3 regions of the Arthrobacter nitrophenolicus genome follow, and region 2 is predicted to be linked to each of the others. Evidence: riboswitches for the same ligand, from Rfam matches in the RefSeq annotation. Region 2 holds a riboswitch; each other region holds the start of a gene.
The links. A riboswitch is a leader RNA that binds a small molecule or an ion and turns the genes downstream of it on or off. The one in region 2 is predicted to bind S-adenosylmethionine.

Region 1: it holds a riboswitch for S-adenosylmethionine, as region 2 does, so the genes downstream of both, ACJJV6_RS06585 (DUF1737 domain-containing protein) here and ACJJV6_RS14720 (bifunctional o-acetylhomoserine/o-acetylserine sulfhydrylase) in region 2, are expected to answer to the same signal.
Region 3: it holds a riboswitch for S-adenosylmethionine, as region 2 does, so the genes downstream of both, ACJJV6_RS00445 (aminotransferase class V-fold PLP-dependent enzyme) here and ACJJV6_RS14720 (bifunctional o-acetylhomoserine/o-acetylserine sulfhydrylase) in region 2, are expected to answer to the same signal.

What each region holds. Positions count from the first base shown of each region.
Region 1 covers NZ_CP174504.1:1,394,323-1,399,154, reverse strand. The annotation lists gene ACJJV6_RS06605 (glutamate--cysteine ligase) at 1-490, shown strand, start outside; gene ACJJV6_RS06600 (DUF1905 domain-containing protein) at 540-863, shown strand; gene ACJJV6_RS06595 (O-succinylhomoserine sulfhydrylase) at 860-2,068, opposite strand; gene ACJJV6_RS06590 (rhodanese-like domain-containing protein) at 2,069-2,479, opposite strand; gene ACJJV6_RS06585 (DUF1737 domain-containing protein) at 2,476-2,748, opposite strand; SAM riboswitch class IV at 2,762-2,876, opposite strand; gene opgC (OpgC domain-containing protein) at 3,115-4,832, shown strand, end outside.
Region 2 covers NZ_CP174504.1:3,188,696-3,193,527, reverse strand. The annotation lists gene ACJJV6_RS14720 (bifunctional o-acetylhomoserine/o-acetylserine sulfhydrylase) at 89-1,414, opposite strand; SAM riboswitch class IV at 1,457-1,572, opposite strand; gene ACJJV6_RS14715 (VOC family protein) at 1,740-2,378, shown strand; gene ACJJV6_RS14710 (HNH endonuclease signature motif containing protein) at 2,691-4,832, shown strand, end outside.
Region 3 covers NZ_CP174504.1:93,335-98,166, reverse strand. The annotation lists gene ACJJV6_RS00450 (class I SAM-dependent methyltransferase) at 37-795, opposite strand; gene ACJJV6_RS00445 (aminotransferase class V-fold PLP-dependent enzyme) at 859-2,277, opposite strand; SAM riboswitch class IV at 2,316-2,429, opposite strand; gene hisN (histidinol-phosphatase) at 2,591-3,403, opposite strand; gene ACJJV6_RS00435 (ribosome small subunit-dependent GTPase A) at 3,452-4,567, opposite strand; gene aroA (3-phosphoshikimate 1-carboxyvinyltransferase) at 4,570-4,832, opposite strand, start outside.

The sequences.
Region 1 (4,832 bases), 1.8 Mb from region 2:
GGTTGCGGACGTCTGCCTGCGCGCCGACGACGCCGCCCTCCTTGCCGTCCTGGTCCGTGCCCTCGTGGAGACCGCCGGCCGGGAGTGGCGCGAAGGCGTCGACCCTGCACCGGTTCCGACCGCGCTGCTGAGGATGGCGTCCTGGCAGGCGAGCAGTGGAGGGCTCGGCGGGGAACTGCTGGACTTCGGAAGCTTCCGGCCCGCGCCCGCGCCTGACGTGGCGCGCGCCCTGGTGGACTACCTCGCGCCGGTGCTCGAGGAGCAGGGTGAGCTCGACCTGGCGCGGCAGGGCGTAGAGGCGATCATCGCGCGCGGCACAGGGGCAGCGGAACAACGCCGGGTCCATGACCAGGAGCTGGCGGGACCGCCGCCTGAGGACATGGGGTTCGGTGCCGTAGTGAGGCACGCCGTGAACGTCACCATGCGCGGCAACCTTGACCTCTCCGAAGTCGATGCCGTTCCCGACCTGCTGCGGGTGCGGCAGGCCTAGCCGGACGGCAGCCGTGGCGTTAGGGAAGGCCACGTGCCATACTCGGCGCGTGGCGCCGTCGTACTCTTTCCATGCCGAGCTTTGGCTCTATCCCGGCGAAGCGGGATGGCACTTCCTCACGCTGCCGCCGGACGTGGCGGACGACATTGCGGAGCAAAGCGAAGCCGGGAACAAGGCCTTCGGCTCGGTCAAGGTCGCGGTGGAGATCGGCGGCCACCGCTGGGAGACGTCCATCTTCCCGGACAACAAGATGGGCTCATACCTGCTGCCCGTCAAGAAGGCTGTCCGGGACAAAGCGCGGATCAGGGCGGGCGACGCCGTGGACGTCCGGCTGGAGCTCCAGCCGGACGATGTACCGCGGGATAAAAGCTAGATCTGCTTCAGGGCCTGTTCGAGGTCGCGGATCAGGTCGTCGGCATCCTCGAGCCCGACGGACAGGCGCACCACGCCGTCGCTGAGCCCGATGGCAGCCCGCCCCTCCGGCCCCATCGCGCGGTGCGTGGTGGTGGCCGGGTGCGTGATCAGGGACTTCGAGTCGCCCAGGTTGTTGGAGATGTCGATGATCCGCAGCCCGTCCAGCAGCGCGAAGGCGGCTTCCTTGCCCGAGCGGCCGCCGGAGGGGGCAAGTTCCAGGGTGAGCACCGTGCCGCCGGCACGCATCTGCTTCGCTGCGAGGTCGTACTGCGGGTGGGACTTCAGCAGCGGGTACTTCACCCAGCTCACGGCAGGCTGCTGCTCCAGCCATTCAGCGAGCCGGAGGGCGGTGGCGGAAGAGTGGTTGACACGCAGCGCCATGGTCTCCAGGCCCTTGGTCAGCACCCACGCGTTGAACGGCGACAGCGACGGGCCGGTGTGGCGCATCAGCTGCTTGACCGGGCCCTCGATGTACTCCTTGGTGCCCAGGATGGCACCGCCCATCACCCGGCCCTGGCCGTCGATGTGCTTGGTGCCCGAGTAGACAATGACGTCCGCGCCCAGCTGGCCGCAGCGCTGGAGCAGGGGAGTGGCAAAGACGTTGTCGACGACGACGGTGGCCCCGGCGGCGTGCGCGAGTTCGCTGACCGCGGCGATGTCCACGATCTCCTGCATCGGGTTGGACGGGGACTCGAAGAAGACGGCGGTGGTGGGCTGGGACAGGGCGGCGCGCCACTGCTCCAGGTCCGGGCCGTCCACGAACACCGTCTCCACGCCCCACCGCGGCAGGATCTCATTCAGGATGACGAAGCAGGAACCGAAGAGCGAACGGGCGGCCACCACGCGGTCCCCGGCAGCCAGCAGGGCGCCCAGGGCGGTGAAGACGGCGGACATGCCGGACGCAGTGGCGAAGCATGCCTCCGTGCCCTCGAGCAGCCGGAGCCGCTCCTGGAAGGTTGCCACGGAGGGGTTGCCGTACCGGGAGTAGACGAAGCGCTCGTCCTCGCCGGTGAAGGCGCGTTCCGCAGCGGCGGCGGATTCGTACACGAAGCCCGAGTTCAGGAAGACCGCTTCGGAGGTTTCCTGGAAGTTGGTGCGATCCAGCCCGCCGCGGACGGCCTGGGTGTCGGGGTTCCAGCCGGCGGCGTCGTTATTGAAGGTCACTTAGTTCTTTCCGAGGTTGGTCGGCAGGCCGCGGTTCTTCCAGCCATTGACGGTCCGTTCGCCGTAGCGGTCCGGATCGCCTTCGAAGCCCTCCAGGACGTTGTAGGAGGTGAAACCGGCCTGCGTCGCGGCGATGGCGGCGGAGATGGAACGCTGGCCGGAGCGGCAGATGAACACCAATTCGGTACTGGAGTCTTCCGGCGCCTGCTGGCTCAGGTCCTTGAGGAAATCCGGGTTGGGAATGCCGCCGGGGAAGGTCCACTGGATGAACAGCGGATCGTTGTCCGTGGCCTTGGTGTCCGGGATGCCGATGTGGGCCCATTCGCCTTCGGTGCGCACGTCCACCAGGATGGCACCCTGCTCAAGCTTGGCCCAGGCTTCCTCCGGCGTCAGGTCTCCTGCGTAGCTCATGCGTGGCCCTCGCCGTCGAACTCGAGGTCCTCGTTGGCTGCTTCCAGGTCGTCAACAGCGGTGGCGACGGCGGCGTCCGCCGAGGCGATGGCGGCGGGCAGGACGACGGCCTGGGCCACGATGACGCTGGTGCCGTTGAAGGCTGCCGCCGGGCTTCCGTGCAGGACGTAGCCTTCGGCGAGCGCGGTGGAGATCCGCTCACAGAATTCACGGTTGTCCGGGCCGCTGATGAGGCGGTAGGACAGCTTTTCTTCGGGGGCGTCGGACACGACGGATCTCCTTCTCTCACGCTTGCAGCTCGAATCGGTCGATATGCCGAGTATTCACCTGAGGCACCCCGCCGCGGAAGGAGGGTTGCCGACCGGCCAGTCAGGGCTTGGCGCCGGTACTCATTACTCCCCAAAAACGTAACATCTGGCACCGGCGGCCGCATCGCCGTTGTCGTCATGTTGCGTAACTGAAGCGGAAACGCTGCCGGGGATGCGGTCGCGGTGCCCTTCCCGGGGGACGGCCGACGGCGGCATTACAGCAGGTGGGAGGGCTTTTTCTATCCCATCGCGGGAGGGGCGGCCCGATACAGTTCTTAGGGGGCAGCGCCCCGCCGTCGAAGATCAGCACTGGGGGTCCCTTTGAACATGCGAACAGCCGCGCCCTGCCGCCTCCGCCTGGCCTGGGCGTTCCTTGCCGCACTTGTTGTTGCATGTGTGGCAGCGGTCCTGTCGGCGGGGCCGGCCCGGGCGGCCGAACCCGCCCCGGATGCAGGGGAGCCGATGCTCGGCGTCGTCCTGGAATGGGGCGAGGACACTGCCGCGGGGTTTGCCGAGCGGCTGGGAGCGTCGCCGGCTGTCTTTGGACACGACATCGCCTTTCCGTACCGGTCCTCCGAGCAGAACGACATCAAGGGCTTCCTTGAACAGTCATCGCTTCAGGGGTCCCACGCCATGCTCACGGTCAAGCCCACCGTGCCGCTGGACCAGATCGACGCCGCGGCTGCCGGATCATTCGCTCGGGAAATCCGCCGGTTGACCGCACAGTTCCAGGGCCAGGTGCTGGTGCGGTTTGCCCCGGACATGAACGCCGGCTGGGTGGAGTGGGGCCAGCAGCCGGCCGCGTACCGGGAGGCGTTCCGGACAGTGTCCGCGGCGTTCAAGGATTCCGGCGACGGCCGGACAGTCATGGTCTGGGAGCCGTTCCTGGGCAAGGATTACCCCTTTGACCGGAACCGGAACGCCCCGGCTCCCGGCAGCGACGGGTTCGAACTGCTGGATACAAACGGCGACGGCGCCTGGGACGGGTCCGACAGCGCCTACGAACCGTACTATCCCGGTGATGACGCCGTGGACTGGGTTGGCCTGACGGCCTTCCACGACGACACTGCCGGCGGCGCGGCCGTCAATACCCTTCCGCGCGCCGGCGAGCTGGCGGAGATGCTGACGGCTTCAGGAGGCGAGAACTTCTACGCCACCTATGCCCAAGGGCGGAACAAACCGTTCCTGCTGCAGACCGCCGCTTTCTACAGCCCGGCCTCCGGCGGCGCATCCGAAGCTGAGATCAAGACCGGCTGGTGGGACCAGGTGGTAGGCACAGCCACCTCGGCGGAGTTTGGCAGGACGGCCGCGGTGGTCTGGGACGAGCGCACCAGCACCAGGGACACCGGCGTGGCCAGCATCGACTGGCTGCTGACCGGCAGCCCGGAGGTTGCCCGGGCGGCGCTGGAACGGCTGGAGGCCTCGCCCCTGGTGACCGGTCCCGTCACGGAAGTGTCCGCCGGCGGCAGCGGTTATGTCCGGGCCAACACGCTGGCCGGGCCTGCAGCCTGGACCGTGGGGGCCGCGCTCGTCATCCTCCTTGTGGCTCTGTGGCAGATTCCGCGCCGCGTCAACGCCGCAACGGCCTGGAGCTATACGGACCCGTCCGGCAGGGATTCCCGCGTGGACCTGCTGCGCGGACTGGCCATTGTGTTCGTGGTGGTCAACCATCTGGGCATGACGTCCCTGTTCCAGCTGCTCACCCAGGAGGCGGTGGGCTTCGTTTCGGGTGCCGAGCTGTTTGTCCTCTTCTCCGGCCTGGTGGTGGGCATGGTGTACGGGCCACGGGTGAAGGACGATTTTGGAACGGTCGTGGACCTGACGTCACGGCGCGCCGGCAAGCTCTACCTGACGGCGCTGATCGTCCTGGTGGGTGTCTTCCTGGCTTCCCTGCTGCCGGTGTTCCGTACCGACGCGCTCACCACCTTCGTGGACCAAGGGACCGGCGGGGCAGGGCACGACGGCGCCGGACGCACCTACGACCTCTATGCAGGAATGGAGTCGCTCTTCCAGTTCCCGGTGCCGCCCCAGGTGCTTCCCGCCAT
Region 2 (4,832 bases):
GACGTGCGCACCCGGCCGGCCCCCGCCGTCGGGCGTTGCTCCCGGCCTTGCCTCCCGGACCGTGCGCTCAGCTCCCCGGGCCGTGCGCTCAGGCGCCTGAGGCCTCCTTTGCCGCGCGGAAGCCGGCCTCGAGGTCGGCGAGGATGTCGTCGATGTGCTCCAGGCCCACGGAGAGGCGGACCAGTCCCGGGGCGACGCCGGCCGCGGCCTGCTGCTCCGGGGACAGCTGGCTGTGCGTGGTCGACGCCGGGTGGATGACCAGCGAGCGGACGTCGCCGATGTTGGCAACGTGGGAGTGCAGTTCCAGGGCGTCCACGAACCGCTTGCCCGCCTCTGCGCCGCCGGCCAGGTTGAAGGCGACGATCGCGCCGGTGCCCCTGGGGCCGTACTTGCGGCCGCGCTCATACCAGGGGCTGGAGGGCAGCCCGGCGTAGGCGACGGATTCGACGTCGTCCCGTGCTTCCAGCCACCGCGCAACCTCCTGGGCGTTGGCCACATGGCGCTCCACGCGCAGGCTCAGGGTCTCCAGTCCCTGCGAGATCAGGAAGGCGTTGAAGGGCGAAACGGCCGAACCGAGGTCACGCAGGAGCTGGACCCGGGCCTTGAGGATGTAGGACAGGTTGGCTCCCAGTGCTCCGCCTTCCCCCAGGTCGCGGCCGTACACGAGGCCGTTGTAGGTGGGGTCCGGGGTGTTGAAGCCGGGAAAGCGTTCCGGGTCCTTGCTGAAGTCGAACTTGCCTGAATCGACGATGACGCCGGCGATCGCTGCGCCGTGGCCGCCCAGGTACTTGGTGGCCGAGTGGACCACGATGTCCGCGCCCCATTCCAGCGGCCGGATCAGGTACGGCGTGGACAGCGTGTTGTCCACGATCAGTGGTACGCCGGCCTCATGGGCGGTCCGGGAGACGCCTTCGATGTCCAGCACGTCCTGTCGCGGGTTGGACACCACCTCGGCAAAGAACAGCTTGGTGTTGGGCTGGACCGCCTCGCGCCAGTGGTCCAGGTTGTCCGGGTCCGCCACGAAGGTGACGGAGATGCCGAACTTCTTCAGGGTGTGGGCAAACAGGTTGTAGGTGCCGCCGTAAAGGCTGGGGCTGGCCACGATGTGGTCACCGGCCTCGGCGATGTTCAGGACGGCGAACGTCTCTGCCGCCTGCCCCGAGCTGAGGAGGAGCGCGGCGAGGCCCCCTTCAAGGCTGGCGATCCGCTGCTCCACGGCGTCCTGGGTCGGGTTGCCGATGCGCGTATAGATCGGGGCAAGCTCGGCGAGGGCGAAGCGGTTCGCGGCGCTCTCGGCGCTGGGAAAGACGAAGGAGGTGGTCTGGTAGATAGGCAGGGCGCGGGCGCCGGTGGCAGCATCCGGTTCCTGGCCGACGTGGATCTGGCGGGTTTCGAAGGACCATCCGTTGGACATTCAAGGCTCCTTTGACTGGGCCCGGCATGCTGGAAGCACCACGGGCCGCGCTTGCCATCCGGCCTTTTGCCGGACGGCCAGGTCCTCACCCGGGGCACCCCACCGCGGATGGAGGGTTGCCGGCCAGCGAGCCGGGGCTGTTGCTGGCACTCATGACCTGGGCCCAGTGTAGGAGTGCGCCCGGCCGGGCGGACACCATTGTGACGAACATGGTCCTGGGCCGCTTTCCGCCCGTGGAGCAGGTTTCGAGGGGTGCTGAAATCGAAAAATCCCAGTAAGGGTACCCTTAGCTGAGAGCCCGATCACAAAGTGCCAAGATGATGGCATGCGCATGGATCACGTCTCTTACGCCTGTGAACACGATGGCCTCGCGGCCACCACCGAACGTATTTCTTCTGCCCTCGGCGTTGAGGCAGTGAAGGGCGGGGTACACCCCCGGTTCGGTACCCGGAATATGATCATCCCGCTCGCGGGACACAAATACCTTGAGGTCGTGGAGGTCCTGGACCACCCGGCGTCGGACAAGGCTCCCTTTGGACAGGCCGTGCGGGCCCGCTCCGCAGCGGGCGGCGGCTGGATGGGCTGGTGCGTCGAAGTTGACGACCTTGCTCCCTTCGAGGAACGCCTGGGACGGGCCGCCGTCAATGGCAACCGCAAGTTCCCCGACGGCCGCGAGCTGGTGTGGAAGCAGATTGGAATCCTGGGCCTCATCGCCGATCCTCAGGTGCCCTACATGCTGAAGTGGGAGGGCGATCCGTCGCTCCACCCGTCTAACGCCTACGAGAGCAACATCAAGATGAGCTGCCTGACCATCGCCGGCTCGGCCTCCCGGGTTACCGAATGGCTGGGCGAGCCGGTGGAAAAGCCGCTGGAGGATGTTGCCGTTGAGTGGGTTGCCCCGCACGGTACGCCCGGCATCCTCTCAGTGACCTTCGAAACCCAAAACGGAGCGGTCACCATCTGACCTTCCCCTGACCGGGCATTTGGCCCGAGCGGGCTTCGGCCGCCATCAGGATGTGACAACGGCGTCACCTCCTGATGGCGGCCGAAGTTGTTTACCCCGCGGGTGTTGTTTTCCCGTGGCTTAGGTCTTTTGGCATCAGCCACTCAAAATGTCACACCCTCCCGCGATGATTCTTGTATGGGAAACGGCATGGGCAGCGGAGCTAAGAGGAAGGCGCTGTTTCCTGCCATCGCGGCTCCCGGCGCCGGGCAGGGAGAAGCATGCGGAACAGCTCCAGCGCAAATTGTCAGTGCCTCCCGCGATGATGTGGGTATGGGAAACGTCTCAGGGACAGCAGCGGCGATGGAAGGCTTTTATGCCACCGCGGCCGCGCTGAATGGGCTGTTCCTTGAGGAAGAAGCCTTGAAGACCGTGCATGCCAATAGAGATGCGGACGGAACCGGGGTTGATGTTCTCGGCCGACTGTATGAGCTTCGGTTGGAACGGCTTGGCCTGGAATCCAAGCTTGAGGCACAAACCACCGCACTCAAGGCCAGGGACGCTGCCCAGTGCCTTGACCTGCAGCAGGCCATGACCCCGCCCGATGCCTCCGCCCACGACCGCACGTTCACGGAAATATCAACAGTGGAAGAAATCGCCGGAGTCCTGACCATCAGCTCCGGAGCAGCAGGGGCATTCATCACCCAGTCCCGTCGGGTCTGCGCCCTCCCCTCGGTCTACGGGAACCTGTCTTCCGGGGCGTTGTCGTGGCAGGGCGCCAGGATCATCGCCGACGAAACCGAGGCCCTGGACCACCCCGCCGCCGTAGCCTTGGCGGACCACTTCCTGGACCCGGACGCGCCGAACCCGGCCCGCGGCTGCCCCGCCGCGAACCTTGTGCCGTCCCGGCTGCGGGCCAAGGTCCGCGCCTGGCGCGAACGCCACCACCCCGAATCCATCGAAAAACGCCACACCAAATCCGCAGCCGACCGGCGGGTCGAATTCACCCCCGACCGCGACGGCATGGCCTGGTTCGCGATCTATATGCGGGCAGACTGCGCGTTGGCGGCCTGGAACAAAACTACAGCCATCGCCCGCGGCCTCCAGGGCCCCAACGAAACCCGCACTCTTTCCCAAATCAGGGCCGATGAAGTCGCCCGACGCCTCCTCACCCCCGCCCAAGCCATAACTACCACCACAGACGCCAGCACCGGCACCGGCTCCGGCTCCGGCTCCGGCTCCGGTCCGAGCATGGCCTCCCCGGCCGGCGGCGGGGACACGGAAGGCACCGGTGGACAACGCGGCAGCCAACCCGGCACCATCAACGCTGCAGCCGGCGACGGCAACAGCCACCCCGGCACCGGCGATCAGGTTCAAGGCGCCGCGGAGGACCAGTTCCCTGATGAATTCCTCGGGCTCGCCACCCTCTTCGGATCCGACGAACCAGCAGCGGACCCCGGCATCCCGGACAGCACTCACCTCGAAACCAACGATCACATCGACGCAACCAGTAACCCCGGCACCAAAGACAACAGCACCGGCGACACCTGCAGCCAAGCGGGAACCAGCATCACCACCGCGTCCCCCGGCGCAACCAGCCCCGGAGCCGGGAAAGTCCCCACACCCCGCACCGACGTCCTCGTCACCGTCCCCGTGTTCGCCCTGCTCGGCCTAACTGACGAACCGGCCACCCTGGACGGCTACGGCCCAATCCCCGCGTCCATGGCCCGTAAACTCCTCGCCGACGGAGCAGAGTCCTTCACCCGCGTCCTCATCGACCCGCGCGACGGAGCACCCCTGGAAATCGGCCGCACCAGCTACCGGCTCACCAAAGCCATGAAACAAGCCCTGACCCTCCGCGACGGCAAATGCACCTTCCCCGGCTGCAACAACAACGCCTTGGACAACGAAGCCGACCACCTCCAGGCCTGGCAACACGGCGGAACAACCGGACTCAGCAACCTGGCACAACTCTGCCCGAAGCACCACCGCCTCAAACACAACAGCGGCTGGACACCCACCCAAGCAACGGAAACCGAACCACCCGGCTGGAAATCACCCACCGGCCGCCAATACTCCAGCGAACAACCTGACCGCAAACCAACCATCTGGCCGGACAACGTCCTGGTTCAGGAAATCAACACCGTGCCGCACCTAAAGGGACAAACTGGAGCAGATGACTCCCCCGCCGAGGCATGGTGCCCTCCGGAATGGCTGGAATCAGCACCACCCTGTGCCAAACCACCATGGGAAGAACCACCCTGGGAAGAACCGCCCTGTGAAGAACCGGGGGACGACAACCTCATCGACGCCGACGACATCGCACCCTACGACCCCGTATGGGACGACTTCTACGCCATGCCCATCGTCCTCCCACCGGACCCGGAAAAGGACCTGACCCTCAGCGGCTGGGCCTTTAGCGATTGGGCCCTCAGCGACCCTGCACTTAGCGGTCCGGCCCGGAGTGACTCAGCC
Region 3 (4,832 bases), 1.1 Mb from region 2:
AGCCTACCGAATGGCCAGGGTGCGCGGCGGAACCGCTCATACTTTGACTGCCCGCCACGACAAGGTCAGGTACGGCAGCCCGATGGCTTCGTCCGCGGCATGCCCCAGGTGTTCATGCAGGTACCAGTCGAGGTTGGCGAGGACCTTGGCGCGGGTGGCTTCGCCGGCACGGAGGTAATAGCTGCGCGATTTGGTCAGTTCGATCAGGTCTTCGGTGCTGACGGTGTCGTGCCAGTGCGTCACGTGGCCCTCCAGTTGGCCGAATTCCGGACCCACCACTGGCCGGTGGCCGGGCTTGTAGACGTCCCCGGCGTGCATGATCCGCGAGAGCCGGTGTACCCAGGGGACGGTGGTGTCCAGTTGGTTCCAGACAAGCCCGAGGATGCCGTGCGGACGGAGGACGCGTGCCAGTTCAGTGCTCGCGGCAAGGGGATCACACCAGTGCCAGGCCTGGGCAACGGTGACGACGTCGAAGGCGGACGGCGGGAGGCCGGTGGCCTCGGCGGTTCCCAGGACCGCGGTGGCGCCGGGATAGTGTGCCTTCAGCTGGTCAAGCATGTCCGCTGACGGGTCGACGGCGGTGACGGCCAGGCCGCGTTCCAGCATCAGTTCGGTGAACTTGCCGGTTCCTGCGCCGGCGTCGAGCGCATCCCGCGCACCGGCGGGGATCAGCCAGTCCGCAGACTCCGCGGGATAACCGGGCCGGACCCGCTGGTAGTGCCGGCCGCCCTGCTCGAAGCTCTTTCCCAGCTCCCTGCGCCGCCCGTGATCCAGTCTGGGGCCACCCCGAACCACCTGCGGCCTCCTTCAGTCAATGCCTTGCGGTACCTTCCGAATTTACCGCATCAGCCGGACCGGTCAGTCGTCGGTGCAGGGAGCAGCGCCGGCGGTGCCCGGCGTGTTCGGGGCCCAGTGCGGGTAGGTGCGGGTGTCGTTGGCGGGAACCCAGCGTCCGGCGTCCACCACGTAGTCCCAGCCGAGCCCGTCCCGGCGCAGCTTGGCGATCCCGGCCAGGAGCCGCTCGGCATCCTCCAGCCGGGAACCCACGCCGAAGCTGGCGCGGAGCGAACCGGAAGGCAGGCCCAGCCGCTTCAGCAGGGGGTGTGCGCAGAAGCGCCCGTCCCGGAGGCCCACGCCGTGCTCGGCCGAGAGGTACGCAGCCACCAGGCCGGCGTCGTAGCCCTCAACGGAGAAGTTGACTACACCGATGGTGTCCGTGTCCGGGTTGGTGTCCTTGAAGATCTGGTGCACCGTGACGCCGTCGATCTCCTGCAGGCCCTCCACCAGGAAGGAACGGATGGCGGACTCGTGCGCGTGCCAGCGTTCCTGGTCCAGGCCCGCGATGACCTGGGTGGCCTTGGCCAGCGTGGCGGCACCCAGGACGTTGGGGGAGCCGCCCTCGTGGCGGGCCGGTCCGGTTGCCCAGCTGACGCCGTCGAGCCTGGCTTCCTTGACGGCGCCGCCGCCGGCAAGGTGGGGGGTCCCGGCGTCGAGCCAGTCCGGCCTGCCCACCAGGACGCCGGCGCCGAAGGGCGCGTACAGCTTGTGGCCGGAGAAGGCGACGTAATCGACGTCGTCCGCGCTGATGTTGATGCGCCGGTGCGGCGCCAGCTGGGCCGCGTCCACCACGATGCGGGCCCCGTGCTGGTGGGCCAGGGCAGCAAGGGCTCGGACCGGCAGGATCTCGCCCGTGACGTTGGAGGCACCCGTGATGGCCAGCAGGCTGACGCCACCCTGTTCCAGTTCGGCGCGCACGGCGTCGATGGTGCCGGCGATGGTGTCGGCAGCAACGATGCTGCGGTGGGGAACGCCCTGCCACGGCAGGAGGTTGGCGTGGTGCTCGATGTCCAGGTACAGGACGTCGCCGGCGGGCCGGCCGTCGGTGAGGGGCAGGCAGCCGGCCAGCAGGTTGAGCGAGTCCGTGGTGTTCCGCGTGAAGATCACGGAGTCGTCCGGGCGGCCGCCCACGAAGTCGCGGACGATGCTGCGGGCGTTTTCGTAGACCGAGGTGCTGATCTGGGACGCGTAGCCGGCACCGCGGTGGACGCTGGCATAGAAGGGCAGGATCTCGTTCAGGTAGGCGGAGACCACCGAGAGGGCGGGGGCCGAAGCGCCATAGTCGAGGTTCGCGTAGCGGATGTGGCCGCCCGAAATCAGCGGTGCCTGGATTTCCGCTCCGGTGACGGCTGCAAGCGGACGGCCGGCCAGCGCCTGGCGCTCGTCGAAGACGGATTCGGCGGTAATGGCGGCGTTGGGGGAGACGGTGGCAGTTGTCACAGAGACCTCACTTCAAAACAGGACTCCGGTATCAAGGGAATCCGCGCTTGCCGCATCCGCTCCGGACCGGCCTGGTCGTCACCCGGGGCACCCCACCGCGAATGGAGGGTTGCCGGCCAGCAAACCGGGGTTTTGCGCTGGCACTCGTGACCTGGTTAAGAGCGTAGAACATGGGGCGGCCAGGACTGAAGCCGGCGCAATTGTTAAGGCTTTTGTTACGTGCGGATGGAAATCTCGCCTTTCGGCGAAGAACACGACGGCGGACACCTCCTTCCGGAGGTATCCGCCGTCGTTTGTTCGGTTGCCGGGGTCTTTAGAGCAGGTCGTCCAAACCCGGGTTCAGCCGCTGCAGCACTTCCGAGTGCAGGATGGAGTTGGTGGCCAGGGCGTTACCGCCGAAGGGGCCGTCCTCACCCTCCAACGAGGTGAAGCGTCCGCCGGCCTCCACCACGATCGGCACCAGGGCTGCCATGTCGTACAGGTTCAGCTCCGGCTCGCAGGCGATATCCACCGAGCCCTCGGCCACCATGCAGTAGGACCAGAAGTCGCCGTAGGCGCGGGTCCGCCACACCGACTCGGTGAGCCCCAGGAACTCGTCCAGGTTTCCCCGCTCCTTCCAGCCGGAGAGGCTTGAGTAGGACAGCGAAGCGTCGGACAGGCTGGAAACGTTGGAGACCCGGAGCCTGGTGGCCGCGGCGAGTGAACGCCCCATGTAGGCGCCCATGCCCTTGGCGGCCCACCACCGCTTGCCGAGGGCCGGGGCGCTGACGACGCCGACCACCGGCTCGCCCTCGTCGACGAGGGCGATCAGGGTGGCCCAGACAGGGACGCCGCGGACGAAGTTCTTGGTCCCGTCGATGGGGTCGATGATCCAGCGGCGCGAGCCGTGGCCGGTACTGCCGAACTCCTCACCCAGGACCGCGTCGCGCGGACGGGAGCGGGAGAGCTGGCCGCGGATGGCTTCCTCGGCGGCCTTGTCCGCGTCGGTGACCGGCGTCAGGTCGGGCTTGGTCTCCACGTGGAGGTCCAGTGCCTTGAAGCGGCTCATGGTCTGGTCATCCACGGAGTCGGCCAGGACATGGGCCAGGCGCAGGTCATCGTTGTAGCTCGAAGCGGGTTGGATCATGGTTCCAAACTACCGTCTGCAGGCAGTTCTGCTGGGAGATCGGCGTTGTCAGTTGACGCTGCCGAGCTCCTTTGCCTCCTGCGCTTCCTCCCGCGGATCCGCTCCGAGCAACCGGCGCAGCGAGGCCAGCCGCGCTTCTCCGGTGGGTCCGGCATGGCCCGCGGCGACCCATTCATCCAGGCCGCAGTTAACGGCAGTTGCCGTGTGCTTGCAGCCGCGTTCGCAGGCGTCGGTGCCGGGTGAGAGGTCGGGGAAGGACCGCAGGATCCGGTCCGGGTCCACATGCGCCAGGCCGAACGAACGGATGCCGGGGGTGTCGATGATCCAGCTGCCCGGCGGGGCGTCCACCAGCCGCAGGGCCAGGGCGGACGACGACGTGTGCCGGCCCCTGCCGGTGACCGCGTTGACGCCGCCGGTGGCCCGCTCGGCTCCCGTGAGCGCGTTGACCATTGTTGACTTGCCGACACCGGAGTGTCCGAGCATGACGGTGACCTTGCCGTCCAGGTAGGACCGGAGCGCGGCAACTGCCGCGCTGTCCAGCCGGGCGGACAGGCCGTCGTCGGAGCGGGCGTCGATGCCGGACGCCTGGGTGTCGGCGGTGCGGCTGATGATCACGGGAAGGTCGAGGTGCGTGTAGTTGGACAGGAGCTCCGCTGGATCCTTGACGTCCGCCTTGGTCACGAGCAGGACCGGGTCGATGCCGGCGTCGTAGGCCGCCACCAGTGCGCGGTCGATGAAGCCCGTGCGGGGTTCCGGGTTGGCGGCGGCCACCACGATCACCAGCTGGTCGGCATTGGCCACCACGGCCCGCTCCACCGGATCCGTGTCGTCGGCGCTGCGCCGCAGGAGGGTTTTGCGGTCCTGGATCCGCACCAGCCGGGCCAGGGTATCGGGGTCGCCGGAGACGTCCCCCACGAGGGAAACGAAGTCGCCCGCCACCACGGGGGAGCGGCGCAGTTCCCGGGCCCGGGCGGCGATAACCGTACGCTCGTTCGCGGAGTCCTCGCCCACCACGGCCGTGTATCGCCCCCGGTCAACGGTGATGATCCGACCGGTCACGGCGTCGTCGTGGCTGGGACGGTCCTTGGTGCGGGGCCTGGAACCCTTCTTGTTGGGCCGGATCCGGACGTCCGATTCGTCCCAGGAGTCAGTGCGCCTGGCCACCGCTAGCCTTCCGCCCCGGTGCGGGCCTCCTGCTGCGGGGCACCGCCCTGGGCGAGCATGTCCGCCCAGATCCGGGGGAACTCGGGCATGGTTTTCGCCGTGGTGGCGATGTCCTCCACCTGCACTCCTTCCACCGCCAGGCCCAGGATTGCCCCTGCAGTGGCCATGCGGTGGTCAGCGTAGCTGTGCACGACGCCGGCATGCAGCGGGGCGGGCCGGATCACCAGGCCGTCGCTGGTTTCCTCGGCATCACCGCCCAGGCGGT